DNA from 4 places in the Aquitalea aquatilis genome. Region 3 is predicted to be linked to each of the others. Evidence: predicted binding sites of a transcription regulator. Region 3 holds the regulator's gene; each other region holds the start of a gene.
The links. Region 3 encodes sigma-54, which starts transcription at its own class of promoters, with help from an activator protein. Its sites were predicted from a motif close to CTGGCACGCTTCATGCTT; they were not measured.
Positions count from the first base shown of each region.

Region 1: a site for sigma-54 is predicted at 2,075-2,092, ahead of glnK (P-II family nitrogen regulator). Genes of this name have one in related genera too.
Region 2: a site for sigma-54 is predicted at 2,479-2,496, ahead of FAZ30_RS12235 (nitrate/nitrite transporter). Genes of this name have one in related genera too.
Region 4: a site for sigma-54 is predicted at 2,134-2,151, ahead of flgB (flagellar basal body rod protein FlgB). Genes of this name have one in related genera too.

Region 1 is NZ_CP039731.1:1,818,312-1,822,519, reverse strand. Features, by position in the region: gene FAZ30_RS08490 (SPOR domain-containing protein) at 1-6, opposite strand, end outside; gene FAZ30_RS08485 (YifB family Mg chelatase-like AAA ATPase) at 80-1,579, opposite strand; gene FAZ30_RS08480 (accessory factor UbiK family protein) at 1,586-1,873, opposite strand; gene glnK (P-II family nitrogen regulator) at 2,147-2,485, shown strand; gene FAZ30_RS08470 (ammonium transporter) at 2,510-3,820, shown strand; gene metK (methionine adenosyltransferase) at 3,981-4,208, opposite strand, start outside.
Region 2 is NZ_CP039731.1:2,614,243-2,618,450, forward strand. Features, by position in the region: gene FAZ30_RS12220 (4Fe-4S binding protein) at 1-396, shown strand, start outside; gene FAZ30_RS12225 (ANTAR domain-containing response regulator) at 717-1,307, shown strand; gene FAZ30_RS12230 (CmpA/NrtA family ABC transporter substrate-binding protein) at 1,317-2,420, shown strand; gene FAZ30_RS12235 (nitrate/nitrite transporter) at 2,674-3,876, shown strand; partial or broken gene nirB (nitrite reductase large subunit NirB) at 3,901-4,208, shown strand, end outside.
Region 3 is NZ_CP039731.1:2,005,075-2,009,282, reverse strand. Features, by position in the region: gene lptC (LPS export ABC transporter periplasmic protein LptC) at 1-381, shown strand, start outside; gene lptA (lipopolysaccharide transport periplasmic protein LptA) at 371-928, shown strand; gene lptB (LPS export ABC transporter ATP-binding protein) at 925-1,656, shown strand; gene FAZ30_RS09405 (RNA polymerase factor sigma-54) at 1,660-3,090, shown strand; gene hpf (ribosome hibernation-promoting factor, HPF/YfiA family) at 3,160-3,483, shown strand; gene ptsN (PTS IIA-like nitrogen regulatory protein PtsN) at 3,605-4,069, shown strand; gene hprK (HPr(Ser) kinase/phosphatase) at 4,062-4,208, shown strand, end outside.
Region 4 is NZ_CP039731.1:3,954,956-3,959,163, reverse strand. Features, by position in the region: gene FAZ30_RS18430 (ATP-binding cassette domain-containing protein) at 1-320, opposite strand, end outside; gene tsaD (tRNA (adenosine(37)-N6)-threonylcarbamoyltransferase complex transferase subunit TsaD) at 367-1,392, opposite strand; gene FAZ30_RS18420 (OsmC family protein) at 1,515-1,931, shown strand; gene flgB (flagellar basal body rod protein FlgB) at 2,183-2,593, shown strand; gene flgC (flagellar basal body rod protein FlgC) at 2,596-3,006, shown strand; gene FAZ30_RS18405 (flagellar hook assembly protein FlgD) at 3,022-3,717, shown strand; gene flgE (flagellar hook protein FlgE) at 3,757-4,208, shown strand, end outside.

The sequences.
Region 1 (4,208 bases), 190 kb from region 3:
AGCCATGTACTACTACCATTTCCATGCAGTCAATCCGCTCATTATCTATTAAAACTCAGTGAAAATATATTTCACAGCATTATAAGGTCAATCCACTACGTCGCAATTGGATGGCCTGCAGCATATGCTGCCGCCCGAGCCGCACACTGCCATCCATGTCCGCCACAGTGCGCGCAATGCGCAGTATCCGATGATAGCTTCTAGCGGACAAGCCAAGGCGATCCAAGGCCTGTGCCAACAAGCCGAGGACATCGGCACTGGCATGCAGATGGCGCTCAAGCTCTGTCCCGGCCAGACGGGCATTACAGCACCCCTGTCTTTGCAGCTGACGGTCTCTTGCATGCTGTACCCGCTGGCGAATGCTGCTGCTAGCCTCGGCAGGCTGATCACTGGTCAGCTCCTGTGCGCTGAGGTTGGCCACCTGTACATGCATGTCGATGCGGTCCAACAAGGGGCCCGACAATTTACCGACATAGCGGGCAATCTGCTCCGGGGTACACTGGCAACGACCGGAAGGCTGCCCCAGATAGCCGCAAGGACAAGGATTCATGGCGGCAATCAGCTGAAAATCTGCTGGGAAGGTCGCTTGCCGTGCTGCACGGGAAATATGGATTACCTGCGACTCCAAAGGTTCACGCAACACCTCCAACACTTTGCGCTCGAACTCGGGCAACTCGTCCAGAAACAACACACCATGATGTGCCAGGCTGATTTCACCCGGACGAGGATCAGATCCACCCCCGACAAGGGCGACTGCCGAGGCGGTATGGTGCGGGGCACGATACGGTCGTTGCCGCCACTGTGCAGTATGAAAACCGTGCGAACCTAGCGACTGTATTGCGGCGGTTTCCAATGCTTGCTGGTCATCCATAGCGGGCAGAATGCCAGGCAGACGCGAGGCCAGCATGGACTTGCCCGTACCGGGAGGCCCGACCAGCAACAAGCTATGTCCGCCTGCAGCTGCGACTTCCAGTGCGTGCCGTGCGGCTAGCTGGCCCTTTACATCAGCCAGATCAGGATAAACGGGACTGATGCTGTTCTGGTTGACCAAGACGGGTTCACACAACTGCACTCCATTGAGATGGGCACAGACCTGCAACAGGCTGTCGGCTGCATAGACACTTCCCGACAACACCAGTGCAGCTTCAAGAGCACTGTTACGCGGCAAAAAAAACATTCGGCCAGCCTGGCTGGTCTGGCAGGCCATGGCCAATGCACCCCGAATGTCTCTTAACTGCCCGCTGAGTGCTAACTCTCCAGCAAACTCATAGTCAGACAGCTGTGGACACTGCAGTTGGCCAGCCGCAGCCAGAATGCCAATGGCAATCGGCAGATCAAAACGGCCGGAATCCTTGGGCAGATCTGCCGGTGCCAGATTGACAGTAATGCGGCGGGCGGGAAACTCAAAACCGGAATTGATGATGGCAGCTCGCACACGGTCACGGCTTTCCTTTACCTCGGTATCGGGCAGCCCAACGATGGTGAATTGCGGCAGTCCATTGGCCAGGTGTACTTCAACCGCAACTTCCGGAGCCTGCAGCCCCGCCAGTGCGCGGCTTGCGACAACGGCAAGCGCCATCGTCGATCAGGAGTGTCCCAGCTCGGCCTGAGCTTCAGACTTAGCTTGGGCTTCTTCTGGGAAAAGCTGGTTTTCCAGCCGGGCAAGCCGCGCTTCCAGAGCAGTCAGCTTTTCGCGGGTACGGACCAATACTTCTTGCTGGACATCAAACTCTTCCCGGGTCACCAGATCCATACGGGAAAAAGTCGATGCCATCATGGCCTTGATATTCTTTTCGATATCCTTGGCCGGACTGGCAGCGATGGTATCGCTGATCTTGGCGCTGATTTCCTCAAACAATTTCTGACTCAACATTTCAGCTCTCCTTAGGACGGTGGGTTCGATGATCTGTGTTGAGTTTAGCAAAATCCCTTCCGCACTGCAGTTTTGCCCTGGCGCACCAAAGCGGTGCAGTCTATTTATGATAAATGCTCCTCAGTGGTGCCGATGCCTAGTTTCAGCTGGCAAATGCCAGTTGTTGCAAAGAAATTTCTTAGCTAACAGTCAGATAGCAAGCTGGCACGGTTTATGCAATGACCTCCATCAGCTAGGCAAATACACATCTGGGTCCATTACAAAGGAGTGAACATGAAACTGGTCACCGCCGTGATCAAGCCGTTCAAGCTTGATGAAGTACGTGAAGCGCTATCCGCCATTGGCGTACAAGGCATTACCGTCACGGAAGTAAAAGGCTTTGGTCGTCAGAAGGGTCACACCGAGCTCTACCGCGGTGCCGAATACGTAGTGGACTTTCTGCCGAAGGTAAAACTGGAAATCGCCATCGATGACAACCTGCTCGACCAAGTGGTTGAGGCCATCGAGAAATCGGCTCGTACCGGCAAAATCGGTGATGGCAAGATTTTTGTCTTCGACCTTGAACAAATCGTGCGGATCCGGACCGGGGAAACCGGTATCGACGCGGTTTAAGCCACGCTCTACAGGGGAAATGAAATGAAGAAAAAATTTGCTGCATTGGGTACCGGCCTGCTGGCGCTGGCACTCCCGGTTCTGGCTGATGCACCGGCCGGCCCGGCCATGGCCGATTTCAAGGTCATCAATTCGGGCGATACCGCCTGGATGCTGACTTCCACCGCACTGGTGCTGTTCATGACCATTCCGGGTCTGGCACTGTTCTACGGCGGCATGGTCCGCAAGAAAAACGTGCTGGCCACGCTGATGCAGAGCTTTGCCATCACCGCACTGGTGACCGTACTGTGGGCCGTTATCGGTTACAGCCTGGCCTTTACCGTAGGCAGCCCCTACCTGGGCGACCTGAGCCGTTTCCTGCTGAGTGGCATGGATTACCTGGCGGACACCAAGAAGATTGCAGTGCACCCGTCGGCTGGAACCATCCCGGAGTCGGTGTTCATGATGTTCCAGATGACCTTCGCCATCATCACTCCGGCCCTGATCACCGGCGCCTTTGCCGAGCGGATGAAGTTTTCTGCACTACTGATCTTCACCGCGCTGTGGTCGCTGCTGGTTTACGTACCGGTTGCGCACTGGGTCTGGGCTCCGGGCGGCTGGATGGCTGACAAGGGTGTGCTGGATTTCGCTGGTGGCACCGTGGTGCATATCAATGCCGGTATCGCAGGCCTGATCTGTGCACTGGTCATGGGCAAACGTGTGGGTTTTGGCAAGGAAGCCATGCCGCCGCACAACCTGATTCTGACCCTGATTGGTGCTTCCATGCTGTGGTTTGGCTGGTTTGGCTTTAACGCCGGCTCCGCCGTTGCTGCCGATGGTCGTGCCGGCATGGCGATGATGACCACCCAAGTTGCTACTGGCACTGCGGCCCTGGCCTGGATGCTGGTTGAATGGGTGACCAAGCGTAAACCGTCGGTACTGGGTCTGGCATCTGGTGCAGTGGCTGGTCTGGTTGCCATTACCCCTGCGGCTGGCTTCGTGGATGTGAAAGGCGCGCTGGTTATCGGTGCTGCTGCCGGGGCAATCTGCTTCTGGGGTGCCACTGGCCTGAAACACATGCTGGGCTATGACGACTCGCTGGATGCCTTCGGTGTGCATGGTGTGGGCGGTATTGTGGGTGCGCTGCTGACCGGTGTATTCGCGGTTAAGAGCATTGGCGGATCGGAAGGCAGCCTGGCGACACAAGCACTGGGTGTGGGTGTGACCGTGGTGTACTGCGCCATCATCACCTTCATCCTGCTGAAATTGATTGATCTGGTCGTGGGTCTGCGTGTGGCTGAAGACGAAGAACGTGAAGGCCTGGACGTGGTTCTGCATGGCGAACGTGTGGAATAACAGCAGACCAATACCGATTTACTTGTTGTGGTAAGGGACTTAGGGGCGCTTCGGCGCCCTCTTTTTTTGCCTGCCGCAAGAGCCATGTTCGGTTTCAGTGCATAAAAAAAGCACCGGATTCACATCCGGTGCTTTTGCCTTGCTTTAAGCTTCTGCCAGCTTACAGGCCAGCGTCTGCGCGCAGGGCCTCTACCTTGTCGGTGCGTTCCCAGGTGAATTCCGGCTCTTCGCGGCCAAAGTGGCCGTAAGCGGCGGTTTTGCCGTAGATCGGACGCAGCAGGTCCAGCATCTGGATGATGCCTTTCGGACGCAGGTCGAAATGCTTCTTCACCAGCTCCACGATCTTTTCGTTCGGGATCTTGTTGGTGCCGAAGGTATCCACAGCAAT
Region 2 (4,208 bases), 610 kb from region 3:
ATGGCCATCATCGCCTACATGCTGGGTACCGCGCTGGTGATCGGCAGCGGCCTGCTGCTGGCCTTGTCCTGTGCGGTGCGTCTGGCCGGCACGTGGCGCAGCCAGCGCCTGCATCATCTGGCACAAAGCCTGATTCCCTTGGCCGGTATCGGCGTGTTTCTGGGCTTGTCGGCGCTGACGGTGACCCTGCTCAAGGCCGAGGGCATTGCCACCGGTTGGGCCAATGACCTGCGCCTGGGCCTGCTGCTGCTGGCCAATGTCTGGTCGTTGTGGCTGGCGGCGGGCATCGTACGGCAATGGCAGGCCGGCTGGCGCATGCTGCCGGCACTGGCTTGCCTGCTGGCAGGCATGGCGCTGGTGGATGCGGCCTGGGGCTTCATGTTCTGGTGGTGGTAAACCACCAGGCGTGTATGGCAGACAGGGCGGCTTGACCGCCCTGTTTTGCGTCTGGAGTCAGGCGGCGGCCGGTACCCGCAGTAGCTGCAGTACATGACTGCCTGCGGATCGATCCCAATACACGGTGCTTGTCCATGCGCAGTCTCTGCGCATTTGTACTGATGCTCGCGCTTACCCCGCTTGCACTTGCCCAACCGGCGGGAGGCTTGGCTGGCTGGCCTCGTATTACGCGGTCTGGCATTGGCCGGTCTTGTTTGTCTTAAAACATGGTTACAGGCACGATTATTGCGAGTCGGTATCAACGACTTCCTGACGCTGCCATGACTGCTTCCTCTCCATTACGACTGTTGCTGGTCAACGATACCGACCGCCCGATGGCGCAGCTGCATGCCGCGCTGACGGCGGCCGGCTATCTGGTGATCGTCCAGGCCCAGGGTGCGGCCGAGCTGCTGCAGCTGGTGGACAGCCAGGCCCCCGACATCATCATCATCGATACCGAATCCCCCTCGCGTGACACCTTGGAACAACTGGCGCTGATGGGCCATGCCGCGCCACGCCCGGTGGTGATGTTTGCCGAGCAGGGCGGGCTGTCTACCATTCAGGCCGCAGTCAGCGCCGGGGTCACCGCCTATGTGGTGGACCAGGTGGCAGCCAGCCGGCTGGCTCCCATCATCGATATGGCGCGGGTGAAATTTGAAGAAGACGCTCGGCTGAAAAAGCGCCTGGCCGAGGTGGAAGAACAGCTGGCCGACCGCAAGCTGATCGAGCGCGCCAAGGGCATCCTGATGGAGCGCCGCCAGCTCACCGAAGCGCAAGCCTATGCGCTGCTGCGCAGCCAGGCCATGCAAAGCGGCCTGCGTCTGGTGGAGCTGTCCCGACAACTGATCAATTCCAGCAAGCTGCTGGGCTGAAAGCCTTTGATGACTGCTCCTGCATCCCTACACACGCTGAATCTGGGCTTTGTTGCACTCACCGACTGTGCGGCACTGGTGGTGGCCCGCAAGCTGGGGCTGGACCGGGAGCTGGGCCTGCAGTTCTGCCTGCAGCGCCAGCCGTCCTGGTCTGCCGTGCGCGACAAGCTGATGAATGGACAACTGGATGCCGCCCATGCCTTGTATGGCTTGGTCTACGGCATGCAACTGGGCATGGGCAGTCCGCAATGCGAGATGGCCATCCTGATGACGCTGAACCAGAACGGGCAGGGCATCAGTCTGGCCCCGGCGCTGGCGCAGCAATACCGCGAGGGTGTCAGCCTGACCGAGATCAGCCAGCAGCTGGGCCGCCCGCTGACGCTGGCGCACACCTTTCCTACCGGCACCCACGCCATGTGGCTGTATTACTGGCTGGCGGCGCAAGGCGTGCATCCGTTGCGTGAGGCCCGCTGCGTGGTGATTCCCCCGGCCCAGATGAGTGACGCGACGCAGGGCGGCCTGCTGGACGGCTTTTGCGCCGGCCAGCCCTGGCACGCCCTGGCACAGCAGCAGGGTGTGGCCAGCCTGGTGGCCGACAGCGCCGCCATCTGGCCGGATCATCCGGAGAAAGTATTGGCCTGCCGCCGTGAGCTGGTGCAGCAACAGCCCGAGCTGGCCGGGCGACTGGTGCAGGCGTTGTTGCTGGCCAGCCACTGGCTGGACCAGCCGGAAAACCATGCGCAGACGGCCGCCTGGCTGGCGGAGGATGATTGTCTGGCCATGCCGGCCGAGCTGATCCTGCAGCATTGGGAAACCGCCACTGCAGGCCAGCTGCGCTTTTGTGATGAGGGCCGGGTCAACTATCCCTATCTGTCGGACGGGCTGTGGTTCCTGCGGCAATACCGGCGCTGGGGCATGTGGCAGGGCGAGGCCGAGCAGGGCGTGGTGGCCGCCGTCAACCAGACCGCGCTGTACCAGCAGGCGGCGCGGGCTTGCGGTCTGCCGCTGCCTGCAGCCGGCGAGCGCCACAGTGTGCTGATGGATGGCTGCCACTGGCCAGCGCTGGCGGATGCTGCGCCCAGTGTCGGTGCGCTGCAGCATTTCACGCACTAATGCAGTGCAGCATAAGGCCGCAGGCGACGTGAAACAGCTATATACCGGCATTTTGCTGCTGGCACGCTCTTTGCATTGATTAGCTCGCAGCGGCGCAATGGCGTGCCGCCTGCACCAGACATCGCGACAGCGGCCAACGGCGGCCACTGCCGACCCGGACAACGGCGTCCTCTCCTGATTTCACCATCAGGGAGGACGCCGTTTTTGTTTTGGCCATTTGGCGGGAAGCACGCTTCCCCGACAGGAGCACTACATGGACCGCACTTTCTGGCAAGCCGGACACAAGCCGACCCTGTTTTCAGCCTTTTTGTATTTCGACCTCAGTTTCATGGTGTGGTATCTGCTGGGGCCCCTGCAGGTGCCCATTGCCACTGCCCTGCATCTGTCCACCCAGCAGCGCGGCCTGATGGTGGCCACGCCGATTCTGGCCGGGGCCATCCTGCGCTTGCTGATGGGCGTGCTGGTGGACCGCATCGGCGCACGCGCTGCCGGCATCATCGGCCAGCTGATCGTGATTGCCGCCTTGCTGGCGGCCTGGCAGATCGGCATTGCCAGCCTGGGCGGTGCGCTGCTGCTGGGCCTGTTCCTCGGTGTGGCCGGGGCCTCGTTTGCGGTATCGCTGCCGCTGGCCTCGCGCTGGTATCCGCCGCAGCACCAGGGCACGGCCATGGGCATTGCCGGGGCGGGTAATTCCGGCACCGTGCTGGCAGCCTTGTTTGCCCCCGCGCTGGCGGTGGTTTACGGCTGGCAGAACGTGTTCGGCCTGGCCTGCATTCCGCTGCTGGCTGCGTTGGCCATTTTTGCTGTCTGTGCCAAGGACGCACCGAATGCGCCGCCGGCCAAGAAGCTGGCCGACTATCTGGCCGTGCTGAAGGAAAAGGACGCCTGGTGGTTCATGTTCTTCTACGCCATGACCTTTGGCGGCTTCTCCGGTTTTGCCAGCGCGCTGCCGGGCTATTTCCACGACCAATTCGCTTTTGATGCCAAAACGGCTGGCCTGTATACCGCGGCCTGCGTGTTTGCCGGTTCGGTGATGCGGCCGCTGGGTGGCATGCTGGCCGACCGTCTGGGCGGTACCCGCTCGCTGCTGGCGGTTTACCTGTGCTGTGCACTGCTGATTGGCGCGGCCGGTTTCAATGTGGGTGGCCCGTCTGCGGCGCTGGTGTTGTTCATCCTGGCCATGCTGTGCCTGGGGGCCGGCAACGGCGCGGTGTTCCAGCTGGTGCCGCAACGCTTTGGCAAGGAAATCGGCGTGCTGACCGGCCTGGTGGGCATGGCCGGCGGGGTGGGGGGCTTTGCACTGGCCGCCAGCCTGGGGGCGATCAAGCAGGCCACTGGTGGCTATGCGGCTGGCTTGTGGCTGTTTGCCTGCTTGTGTGGCCTGGCCTGGCTCAGCCTGGCCGGCGTGAAACAACGCTGGCGCAGTGGCTGGACCGTCGCCGCGGCCCGCGTATAAGAAGCGAAGGAGAGCACGATGGATATGGCAGAACTGCAGGGCAAGACCCGGCAAAAGCTGGTGGTGGTGGGTAACGGCATGGCCGGCATCCGCACCGTGGAAGAGTTGCTGGGCCTGGCACCGGAGATGTACGACATCACCGTATTCGGTGCCGAGCCGCACCCCAACTACAACCGCATCCTGCTGTCGCCGGTGCTGGCCGGGGAGCAAGACTTCAAGGACATCATTCTCAACAGCGTGGCGTGGTATGCCGAGCACGGCATCACCCTGCACATGGGCAAGAACGTGGCCACCATCGACCGGGTAAGGCGCAAGGTGATTGCCGAGGACGG
Region 3 (4,208 bases):
GAAAAAATGATTGCCAGCCGCATGTGGCAGTACCCTGACCGCACCGAGTCCTATTTCGAAACGCCAGACCTGCAAAGCTACAAGAACGGTGTGCTCGCCTACCACGCCATTGGCGAAAGCGGGCGCTATAACAGCAAGACCAGACAGGCGCTGTTTGACAAGAAAGTCACGCTGATCCAGCCGGCCAGTGCAGACCAGCCGGAAACCCGCGTGGTCAGCAGCAATATGCGTATCGATACCGTGCGCCACATCGCGCAGGCCGCCACGCTGACCCACTTCTATCACGGCAAGTCGAGCGGCAGTGCCGTCGGCTTCATCTATGAACAGCAGACCGGCCAATTGCAGCTGCTGTCCAATGCAAAGGTCACCTATGAAAAATAAATGCCGCACTTACGCCCGCCTGGCCTTGCTGGCGCTTTCCCTGTGCGCGGGCCACAGTGCACACGCCGAAAAGGCCGACCGCGACAAACCCATTGAAATCAGTGCAGATCGCGGCAATCTCGACCAGCTCAAGGGCGTTACCGTCTGGCAGGGCAATGTCATCATCGTGCAAGGCACGTTGAAACTGAACGCCGACCGCGCCACCGTCACCCAGGACAAGCAGGGCAACCAGACCATGCAGGCCACCGGGCGTCAGGTACTGTTCCGCCAGAAAATGGATGGAAAAAACGAATGGATTGAAGGCCAGGCCAACCAACTGGACTACAACACGGTCAGCCATGTCGCCGTCCTCACCGGCAATGCCCGCGTCAAGCGCGGCAACGATCTGGTCATCGGCAACGTCATCACCTACAACACCGAAACCGAGCTGTATGAAGTCAGCAGCGGCGCCAGCAGCAATGGCGGCCGCGTCACCGCCATCATCCAGCCCAAGCCCAGGGACACCACCGCCCCTGCCGCCAAGAAACCCGACGGAAACGCACCATGAGCGGCCCCAGCATTCTGAAAGTCGAGCGGCTGAAAAAGCGCTTCAAGAAACGTACCGTCGTCAAGGATGTCGCCCTGCAGATCCAGAGCGGCGAAGTGGTCGGCCTGCTCGGCCCCAACGGCGCGGGCAAAACCACCAGTTTTTACATGATTGTCGGCCTGATCGGCGCCGATGAAGGTGAAATCACCCTGGATGGCAGCAGCATCACCCACCTGCCCATCCACCAGCGCGCCCGCCTTGGCCTTGGTTACCTGCCGCAGGAAGCCTCGATTTTCCGCAAGATGACGGTGGAGGAAAACATCACCGCCGTACTGGAAATCGCCGGCTACAAAGGTGACAAGCTGGAAAAGGAACTCAGCCTGCTGCTGGACGACCTCAATATCGCCCACCTGCGCGAAAGCAATGCCCTGTCGCTGTCCGGCGGCGAAAGACGCCGGGTGGAAATCGCCCGCGTACTGGCCACCCGCCCGCGCTTCATCCTGCTGGACGAGCCTTTTGCCGGCGTCGACCCGATTGCCGTGATCGACATCCAGAAAATCATCACCTTCCTGCAACAACGTGGCATCGGCGTACTGATTACCGACCACAACGTACGGGAAACCCTGCGCATCTGTGACCGCGCCTACATCATCAGCGACGGCTCGGTACTGGCCTCCGGCGAACCGGAAGAACTGGTCAACAACGAGAAAGTGCGCCAGGTCTACCTTGGCGAACACTTCCACCTGTAAGCCATGAAACAGTCACTACAGCTCAGGGTTTCACAGCAACTCACGCTTACCCCGCAACTGCAGCAGTCGATCAAGCTGCTGCAGCTGTCCACCCTCGACCTGCAAACCGAAGTCGAGCGCTTCCTGCTGGACAACCCCATGCTGGAACGCGGCGACGACACCCCGACACAAGAAGGCAGCACCAGTACCAGCGACACGCCGGCGGCCGGAGAAGAGAGCACGCCCGCCTCCGACAGCAATGACAGCGACAGCAACCCGCGTGACGACAGCAGCGGCGAACTCACCGACTGGGGCAGCGGCAGCCGCCGCAACGACGGCGACGACGAGTTCGACCCCATGCTCAACGTCCCCTGCCCGGTCAGCCTGCGCGAACATCTGCTGGCCCAGCTGGGCGAACTGACGCTCCCCACCCGCGATCAGGCCATCGTGCAATTGCTGATCGAAGAACTGGACGACAACGGCTTTCTCAGCGTCGATCTGGAAGAACTGGCCAGTCATTTGCCGCTGGAACTGGAGCTGGAAGCCGACGAACTGATGGTCGGCCTGCGCCTGTTGCAGCAGTTCGATCCGGCCGGCATCGCCGCGCGCTCGCTGGCCGAATCGCTCTGCCTGCAGCTGGACCGTCTGCCACCGCAGGAAAACGGCCATGCCCTGGCGCGCAAGATCGTGGCAGAACACCTCGGTTTGCTGGGCAATCGCGACTATACCCGGCTCAAACGCCTACTCGGCGTCGACGACGCCGCCATCCGCCAGGCCCAGCAACTGATCGCCCGGCTGACCCCCCATCCGGCAGCCGGTTTCGGTGGCGAGGACGTGCACTACGTCATCCCCGATGTCACCGTGCGCAAACGCCGCGGCCGCTGGGTGGCCGAACTCAACAACGGTGCCGTACCCCGGCTGCGGGTCAACCAGCTGTATGCCCAGATGCTGTCGGAAAACCGTGCCGGTGCAGGCGAGCTTTCCGGCCGCCTGCAGGAAGCAAAATGGCTGGTCAAGAACATCCAGCAGCGATTTGACACTATCCTGAAAGTGTCGGAAGCTATAGTGGAAAGGCAGCAAGCGTTCTTTGAACACGGAGAAGTGGCCATGCGTCCGCTCATCCTGCGCGATATCGCAGACGAGCTGGGACTGCATGAATCAACCGTTTCCCGGGTGACTACCCAGAAATACCTGCTCTGCCCGCGCGGCTTGTTCGAGCTGAAATATTTCTTCGGCAGTTCCCTGGAAACCGACAGTGGCGGCGAATGCTCGGCCACTGCCATCAAGGCCCATATCCGCCGCATGATAGACGGCGAAAATACGGCCAAGCCACTTTCTGACAGCGCCATTGCCGACGAATTGGGTAAACAGGGCATGCAGGTTGCAAGACGTACCGTTGCGAAGTATCGTGAAGCTATGCAGATTCCACCGGTCAACCTGCGCAAGGCATTGTAGGACGCCTTGAAGAATATCCGCTTGCCCGGCCGACCCGACCGGGCAGTCAACACAAGAAGGAGTTAGGGTATGAACCTCAAAGTAACCGGTCTCCACCTCGAAGTAACCCCGGCCCTCCGCGAATTTCTGGAAAGCAAGCTGGAACGTATCACCCGCCATGTCGATCACGTTATCGACGTTACCGTCACACTGTCGGTAGACAAGCTGGTGCAAAAGGCAGAAGTCAACGTTCACCTCTCCGGCAAGGACATCCACGTAGAAGCCACCGACTCCGATATGTACGCTGCCATCGACTCGCTGATGGACAAGCTGGATCGACAGGTACTCAAGCACAAGGAAAAACAGAGCGAACACCGCGTGACTCCGCAGGTTCAACCGGAAGCCACCCTGTAATCACCTGACCGACGATGCGGGAACCCAGCGGGTTCCCGTTTTTATTTGCACGGAGCCTTTTTCATTTTGATGAAGGCAACGTAGAATTGGCCAGTTTTTGTAGCCGCGTGCACACATTCCTATGAGCCTGATCGGCAAAATCCTGACACAGGATCACATCCTCCCGGACCTGGATGTCGCCAGCAAGAAGCGCGTCTTCGAGCAGGTGGGCCTCCTTATCGAAAACACCCACGGCATTGCGCGCAGTGAAATTTTCGACTGCCTGTTTGCCCGGGAAAAGCTCGGCTCCACCGGACTGGGCCAGGGAGTCGCCATTCCGCATGGCCGTGCCCGTGGTCTGAAGGAAGCCGCCGGCATCTTCATTCGGCTGAAGAACCCCATCCCCTTCGATGCGCCGGATGGCAAGCCGGTGCAAAGCCTGTTTGTACTGCTGGTACCGGAACAAGCCACCGACCTGCACCTGCAGGTACTGTCGGAACTGGCCCAGCTCTTCTCCAGCAAACAGCTGCGCGAACAATTGCTGACTGCCACCAACCGCGCCGAGCTCTACCAGTTGCTCACTGCATGGAATACCAATAATGCCTAGCATCACCGTGCGCCGGCTGTATCAGGACAATCAGCAAAAGCTCAATCTGACCTGGGTGGCCGGCACCGGTGGTGCCGACAGCCCCATCGGCAATGACGAGCAGCGCCCTACGCTGGCACTGGTGGGTCACCTCAACTTC
Region 4 (4,208 bases), 1.9 Mb from region 3:
CCGTCGTCGCGCGCTTCGGCGGCAGAGAGTTCGGCTTCCAGTTGGCGTAACTCGTGGTCGCCATCCAGCACGTAATCGATGGCAGCGGTGTCCAGTGCCGGCGTTTCCTGCGCCACATGGGCCATGACCCATTGCTTGGGGATGTCGGCATCGCCGCCATCGGCGTGCAGCTCGCCCTTGAGCAGGGCAAACAGGCTGGATTTGCCCACACCATTGGCACCGACCAGGCCGGTTTTGTAGCCGGGGTTCAGGGTCAGGCTGGCGTTGACCAGTAATTCTTTCAGGCCGCGACGCAGGCTGAGGTTTTTCAGTTGGATCATGATGGGGTTGTCAGGCCGACGCAGCAGGCTGCGCCGGCGGGGTGATTTAGGCAGCGGGCAGGCCGGACAGGTCCCAGCGCGGTTTGATCGAGTAGCTGCCGGGTGCGGTGGCGTATTTCAGCCGCATGGCGCCAGCAAAGGCAATCATGGCACCGTTGTCGGTGCACAGGGCCAGTGGCGGGTAGAACACCTCCAGCTTGCGCCTTGCCGCGGCCTGATCCAGTGCGGCGCGCAGCTGTTTGTTGGCACCTACGCCGCCAGCCACCACCAGCTTTTTCATGCCGGTCTGCTTCAGGGCTTTCAGCGATTTGCTGACCAGCACGTCGACAATGGCCTCCTGAAAGGCGCGGCAGATGTCTTTGCACGTCTGTTCGTCGATCTGGCCATGCTCGGCTTCCACCTGTTTGCTCAGTGTCAGCACGGCAGTCTTGAGGCCGGAGAAGCTCATGTCCAGGTTGTCGCTGTGCAGCATGGGGCGTGGCAGGTTGAAGCGCGCCGGGTCGCCTTCTTCGGCCAGGCGCGACAACAGCGGGCCGCCTGGGTAGGGCAGGCCCAGCAGTTTTGCCGTCTTGTCGAAGGCTTCGCCGGCTGCGTCGTCCAGCGTTTCGCCCAGCACCTCGTACTGGCCGATGCCGCGTACGGCCATCAGCTGGGTGTGGCCGCCGGATACCAAGAGGGCGATGAAGGGAAAGTCCGGTCGCGGCTCCGCCAGCAGCGGCGATAGCAGATGGCCTTCCAGATGATGGACGCCAATCACCGGAATGTTCAGGCCAAAGGCTAGCGCATTGGCCACGCTGGCACCAACCAGCAGGGCTCCACCCAGGCCGGGGCCTTGGGTGTAGGCAATGGCATCCACATCGGCCAGGGTCTTGCCGACTTCAGCTAGGCAGGCTTCGGTGAGCGGGATAACCCGGCGGATGTGGTCGCGGCTGGCCAGTTCGGGCACCACGCCACCGTATTCGGCGTGCATGGCCATTTGCGTATGCAGTTGGTGGGCAATGAGGCCCGCCTTAAGGTCGTACAGTGCAACGCCGGTTTCGTCGCACGATGATTCGATTCCAAGTACCAGCATGATGGCTTTATAACAGGTCAATCTTTCCATTTTACCGGTGAATCTTTGTCTGCCCAAATCGGGAATGATAGTCTGTGGCGATTAAGCGGATTTGCGCTGAACAAAAGCGGAAGGATGGGGCAGTGAAAGCAAGACTCAAATGGGTGGATGGCGTGTGTTTCATGGGCGAGAGCGGCAGCGGCCATGCGGTGGTGATGGATGGTGCGCCGGAAGGCGGCGGCCGCAATCTGGGGCCGCGTCCGATGGAGCTGCTGCTCTTGGGCACTGCCGGCTGTACCAGCTATGACGTGATTTCCATTCTGAAAAAGTCGCGTCAGCAAGTGACTGATTGCTGGGTGGAAATGGAAGCCGAGCGCGCCGAGACCGAACCCAAGGTCTTCACCAAGATTCATTTCCACTTTGTGGTCACCGGACGTGATCTCAAGTCCGAGGTAGTGGAGCGGGCCATCAAGCTGTCGGCGGAGAAATACTGCTCGGCCTCCATCATGCTGGGCAAGACGGCTGACATCAGCCACGATTTCGAGCTGCGCGCAGACTAAGAAGCTGTTTGCGGGGTGTGCTGTTAAGGCTGGATCAAAACCGCCGACGCCATGGGCCGTCGGCGGTTTTGTTTTGGTGGCAGCGGCAGCGGGGCGGTGATGGCGGCAAAACTTGCCGCTCCTGCCGGTGTGCGCTGTGCGGGTGGTGGTGTGTATTGCCTGTAGTTTCAATAAAATCAATGGTCTGTATGGATTGTTTGTGCTGGCACAGTTCCTGCTAAGGATGGGGACGCATTCAAGGAGGCAAGGTCATGTTGGACAAGATTGGCAAGGAATTTGATTTTCAGCAGCGAGCGCTCAACCTGCGCGCCTATCGCCAGGAAGTCATTGCCAGCAATGTTGCCAATGCCGATACCCCCAATTACAAGGCAGTCGATTTCGATTTCAAGCAGGCCTTGCAGTCTGCGCAGGATGGACAGGGCAAGCTGGCGATGAATGTGACCGATACGCGCCATCTGGCTGGTACGGGGGCTGGCAGTGCCGGCAAGCCGGCGGTGCAGTATCGCAATGCGGTACAGCAAAGCCTGGACGGCAACACGGTGGATATGGATGTGGAGCGTGCGGCCTTTGCCGATAACGCCTTGCAATACCAGACCACGCTCACCTTCCTCAGCAAGCGTATGTCCAGTCTGAATACCGCCATTACCGGTGGAGGCCAGTAACCATGTCGCTCGCCAATATTTTTGCCATTTCCGGTTCGGCGCTGACTGCCCAGTCCATGCGTCTTAACGTGGTGGCCAGCAATATCGCCAATGCGGAAAGTGCCACCAGCTCGACCGGCCAGCCTTACAAGGGCCGCCACGTGGTGTTTACCGCCTTGCCGGTTACCGCCAGTCAGCCGCAAGTGGCCGGTGTGAGGGTGACTTCCATTGTGGAAGACCAGACCCCGCCGCGGCTGAAGTACGACCCCAGCAACCCTCTGGCGGACGAAAAGGGTTATGTCAACATGCCCAATGTCAATCCGGTCGAGGAAATGTCCGACATGATTTCCGCCTCGCGCTCGTATCAGACCAATGTGGAAATGATGAATACCGCCAAAACCCTGCTGCAGAAGACTCTGCAGCTTGGACAGTGATGAAAGGCAGCAGCCATGACCAGCTCGGTTAATTCCTCGACCAATCCGTATGCCGCGCTGAATGGCACTACTGGCAGCACCAGTGGCACCGGTAATTCCAATACCGATACCAGTGCACAGGGTATTCAGGATCGCTTTCTCAAGCTCTTGGTGACGCAGTTGCAGGCGCAGGACCCGATGAACCCGATGGATAACAGCCAGATCACCAGCCAGATGGCGCAGATCAGTCAGGTATCCGGGATGCAGACGCTGAACACCGCCATGCAGAGCCTGGTGCAGTCGCAGGCTGCCAATCAATCGCTGATGGCTGCCACCATGATTGGCAAGCAGGCGTTGGTGCCGGGTAATGCGCTGAGCCTGACCAGCGGTTCCAATGTGCAGGGTGCCGTGAATCTGAGTGGTGCGGCCACCGATTACACCGTCAGTATCGCCGACGCCAATGGCAATGTGGTGGATACCCTGACGGTCAAGAGCCCTAGCAGCGGCCTTAACTCTTTCAACTGGGATGGCACCGATGCCAACGGTAAGCAGTTGCCCAGCGGCAAATACACTTTCAGTGCCAAGGCGACCAGTGCCAGCAGCGCTGCGGTGACGGCCACACCGTATGCCAACCAGGCGGTAACCGCCGTCAGCTGGGCCAGCGGCTCGCCGCAACTGATCATGAAAGACGGGACCAGCGTCGGTCTGGCAAACGTTGCACAGCTGTCTTAACCAAGTCATTAGCGCAAACAGGTTTCGGGGAGTAATCACATGGGTTTTCAACAAGGTTTGAGCGGTCTGAATTCGGCGTCCTCGCAGCTGGATACCATTGGCAACAACGTATCCAATGCCAGCACCGTCGGCTTCAAGAGTTCGCGCGCCGAGTTTGCCGATCTGTTCTCCACCAGCTTTTATGGTGTGGCCAATACCAGCGCCGGTATCGGCTCGCAGGTGAATGCAGTCACCCAGTCCTTCAGTGCTGGCAACATCACCCCGACCGGCCGCAGCCTGGACCTGGCCATCAATAACAATGGCTTCTTTATCATGCGGCAGAATCCGACCTCGACCACCGGTTCGCTGGCGTATACCCGCAACGGACAATTCCAGGTGGACAAGGATGGTTACATCGTCAATGGCAACGACCGCCTGCAAGGCTGGATGGCCAATAATGGCGTGGTGACCCAGGGCCCGGTCACCGATCTGAAACTGCAAACCAATCTGAT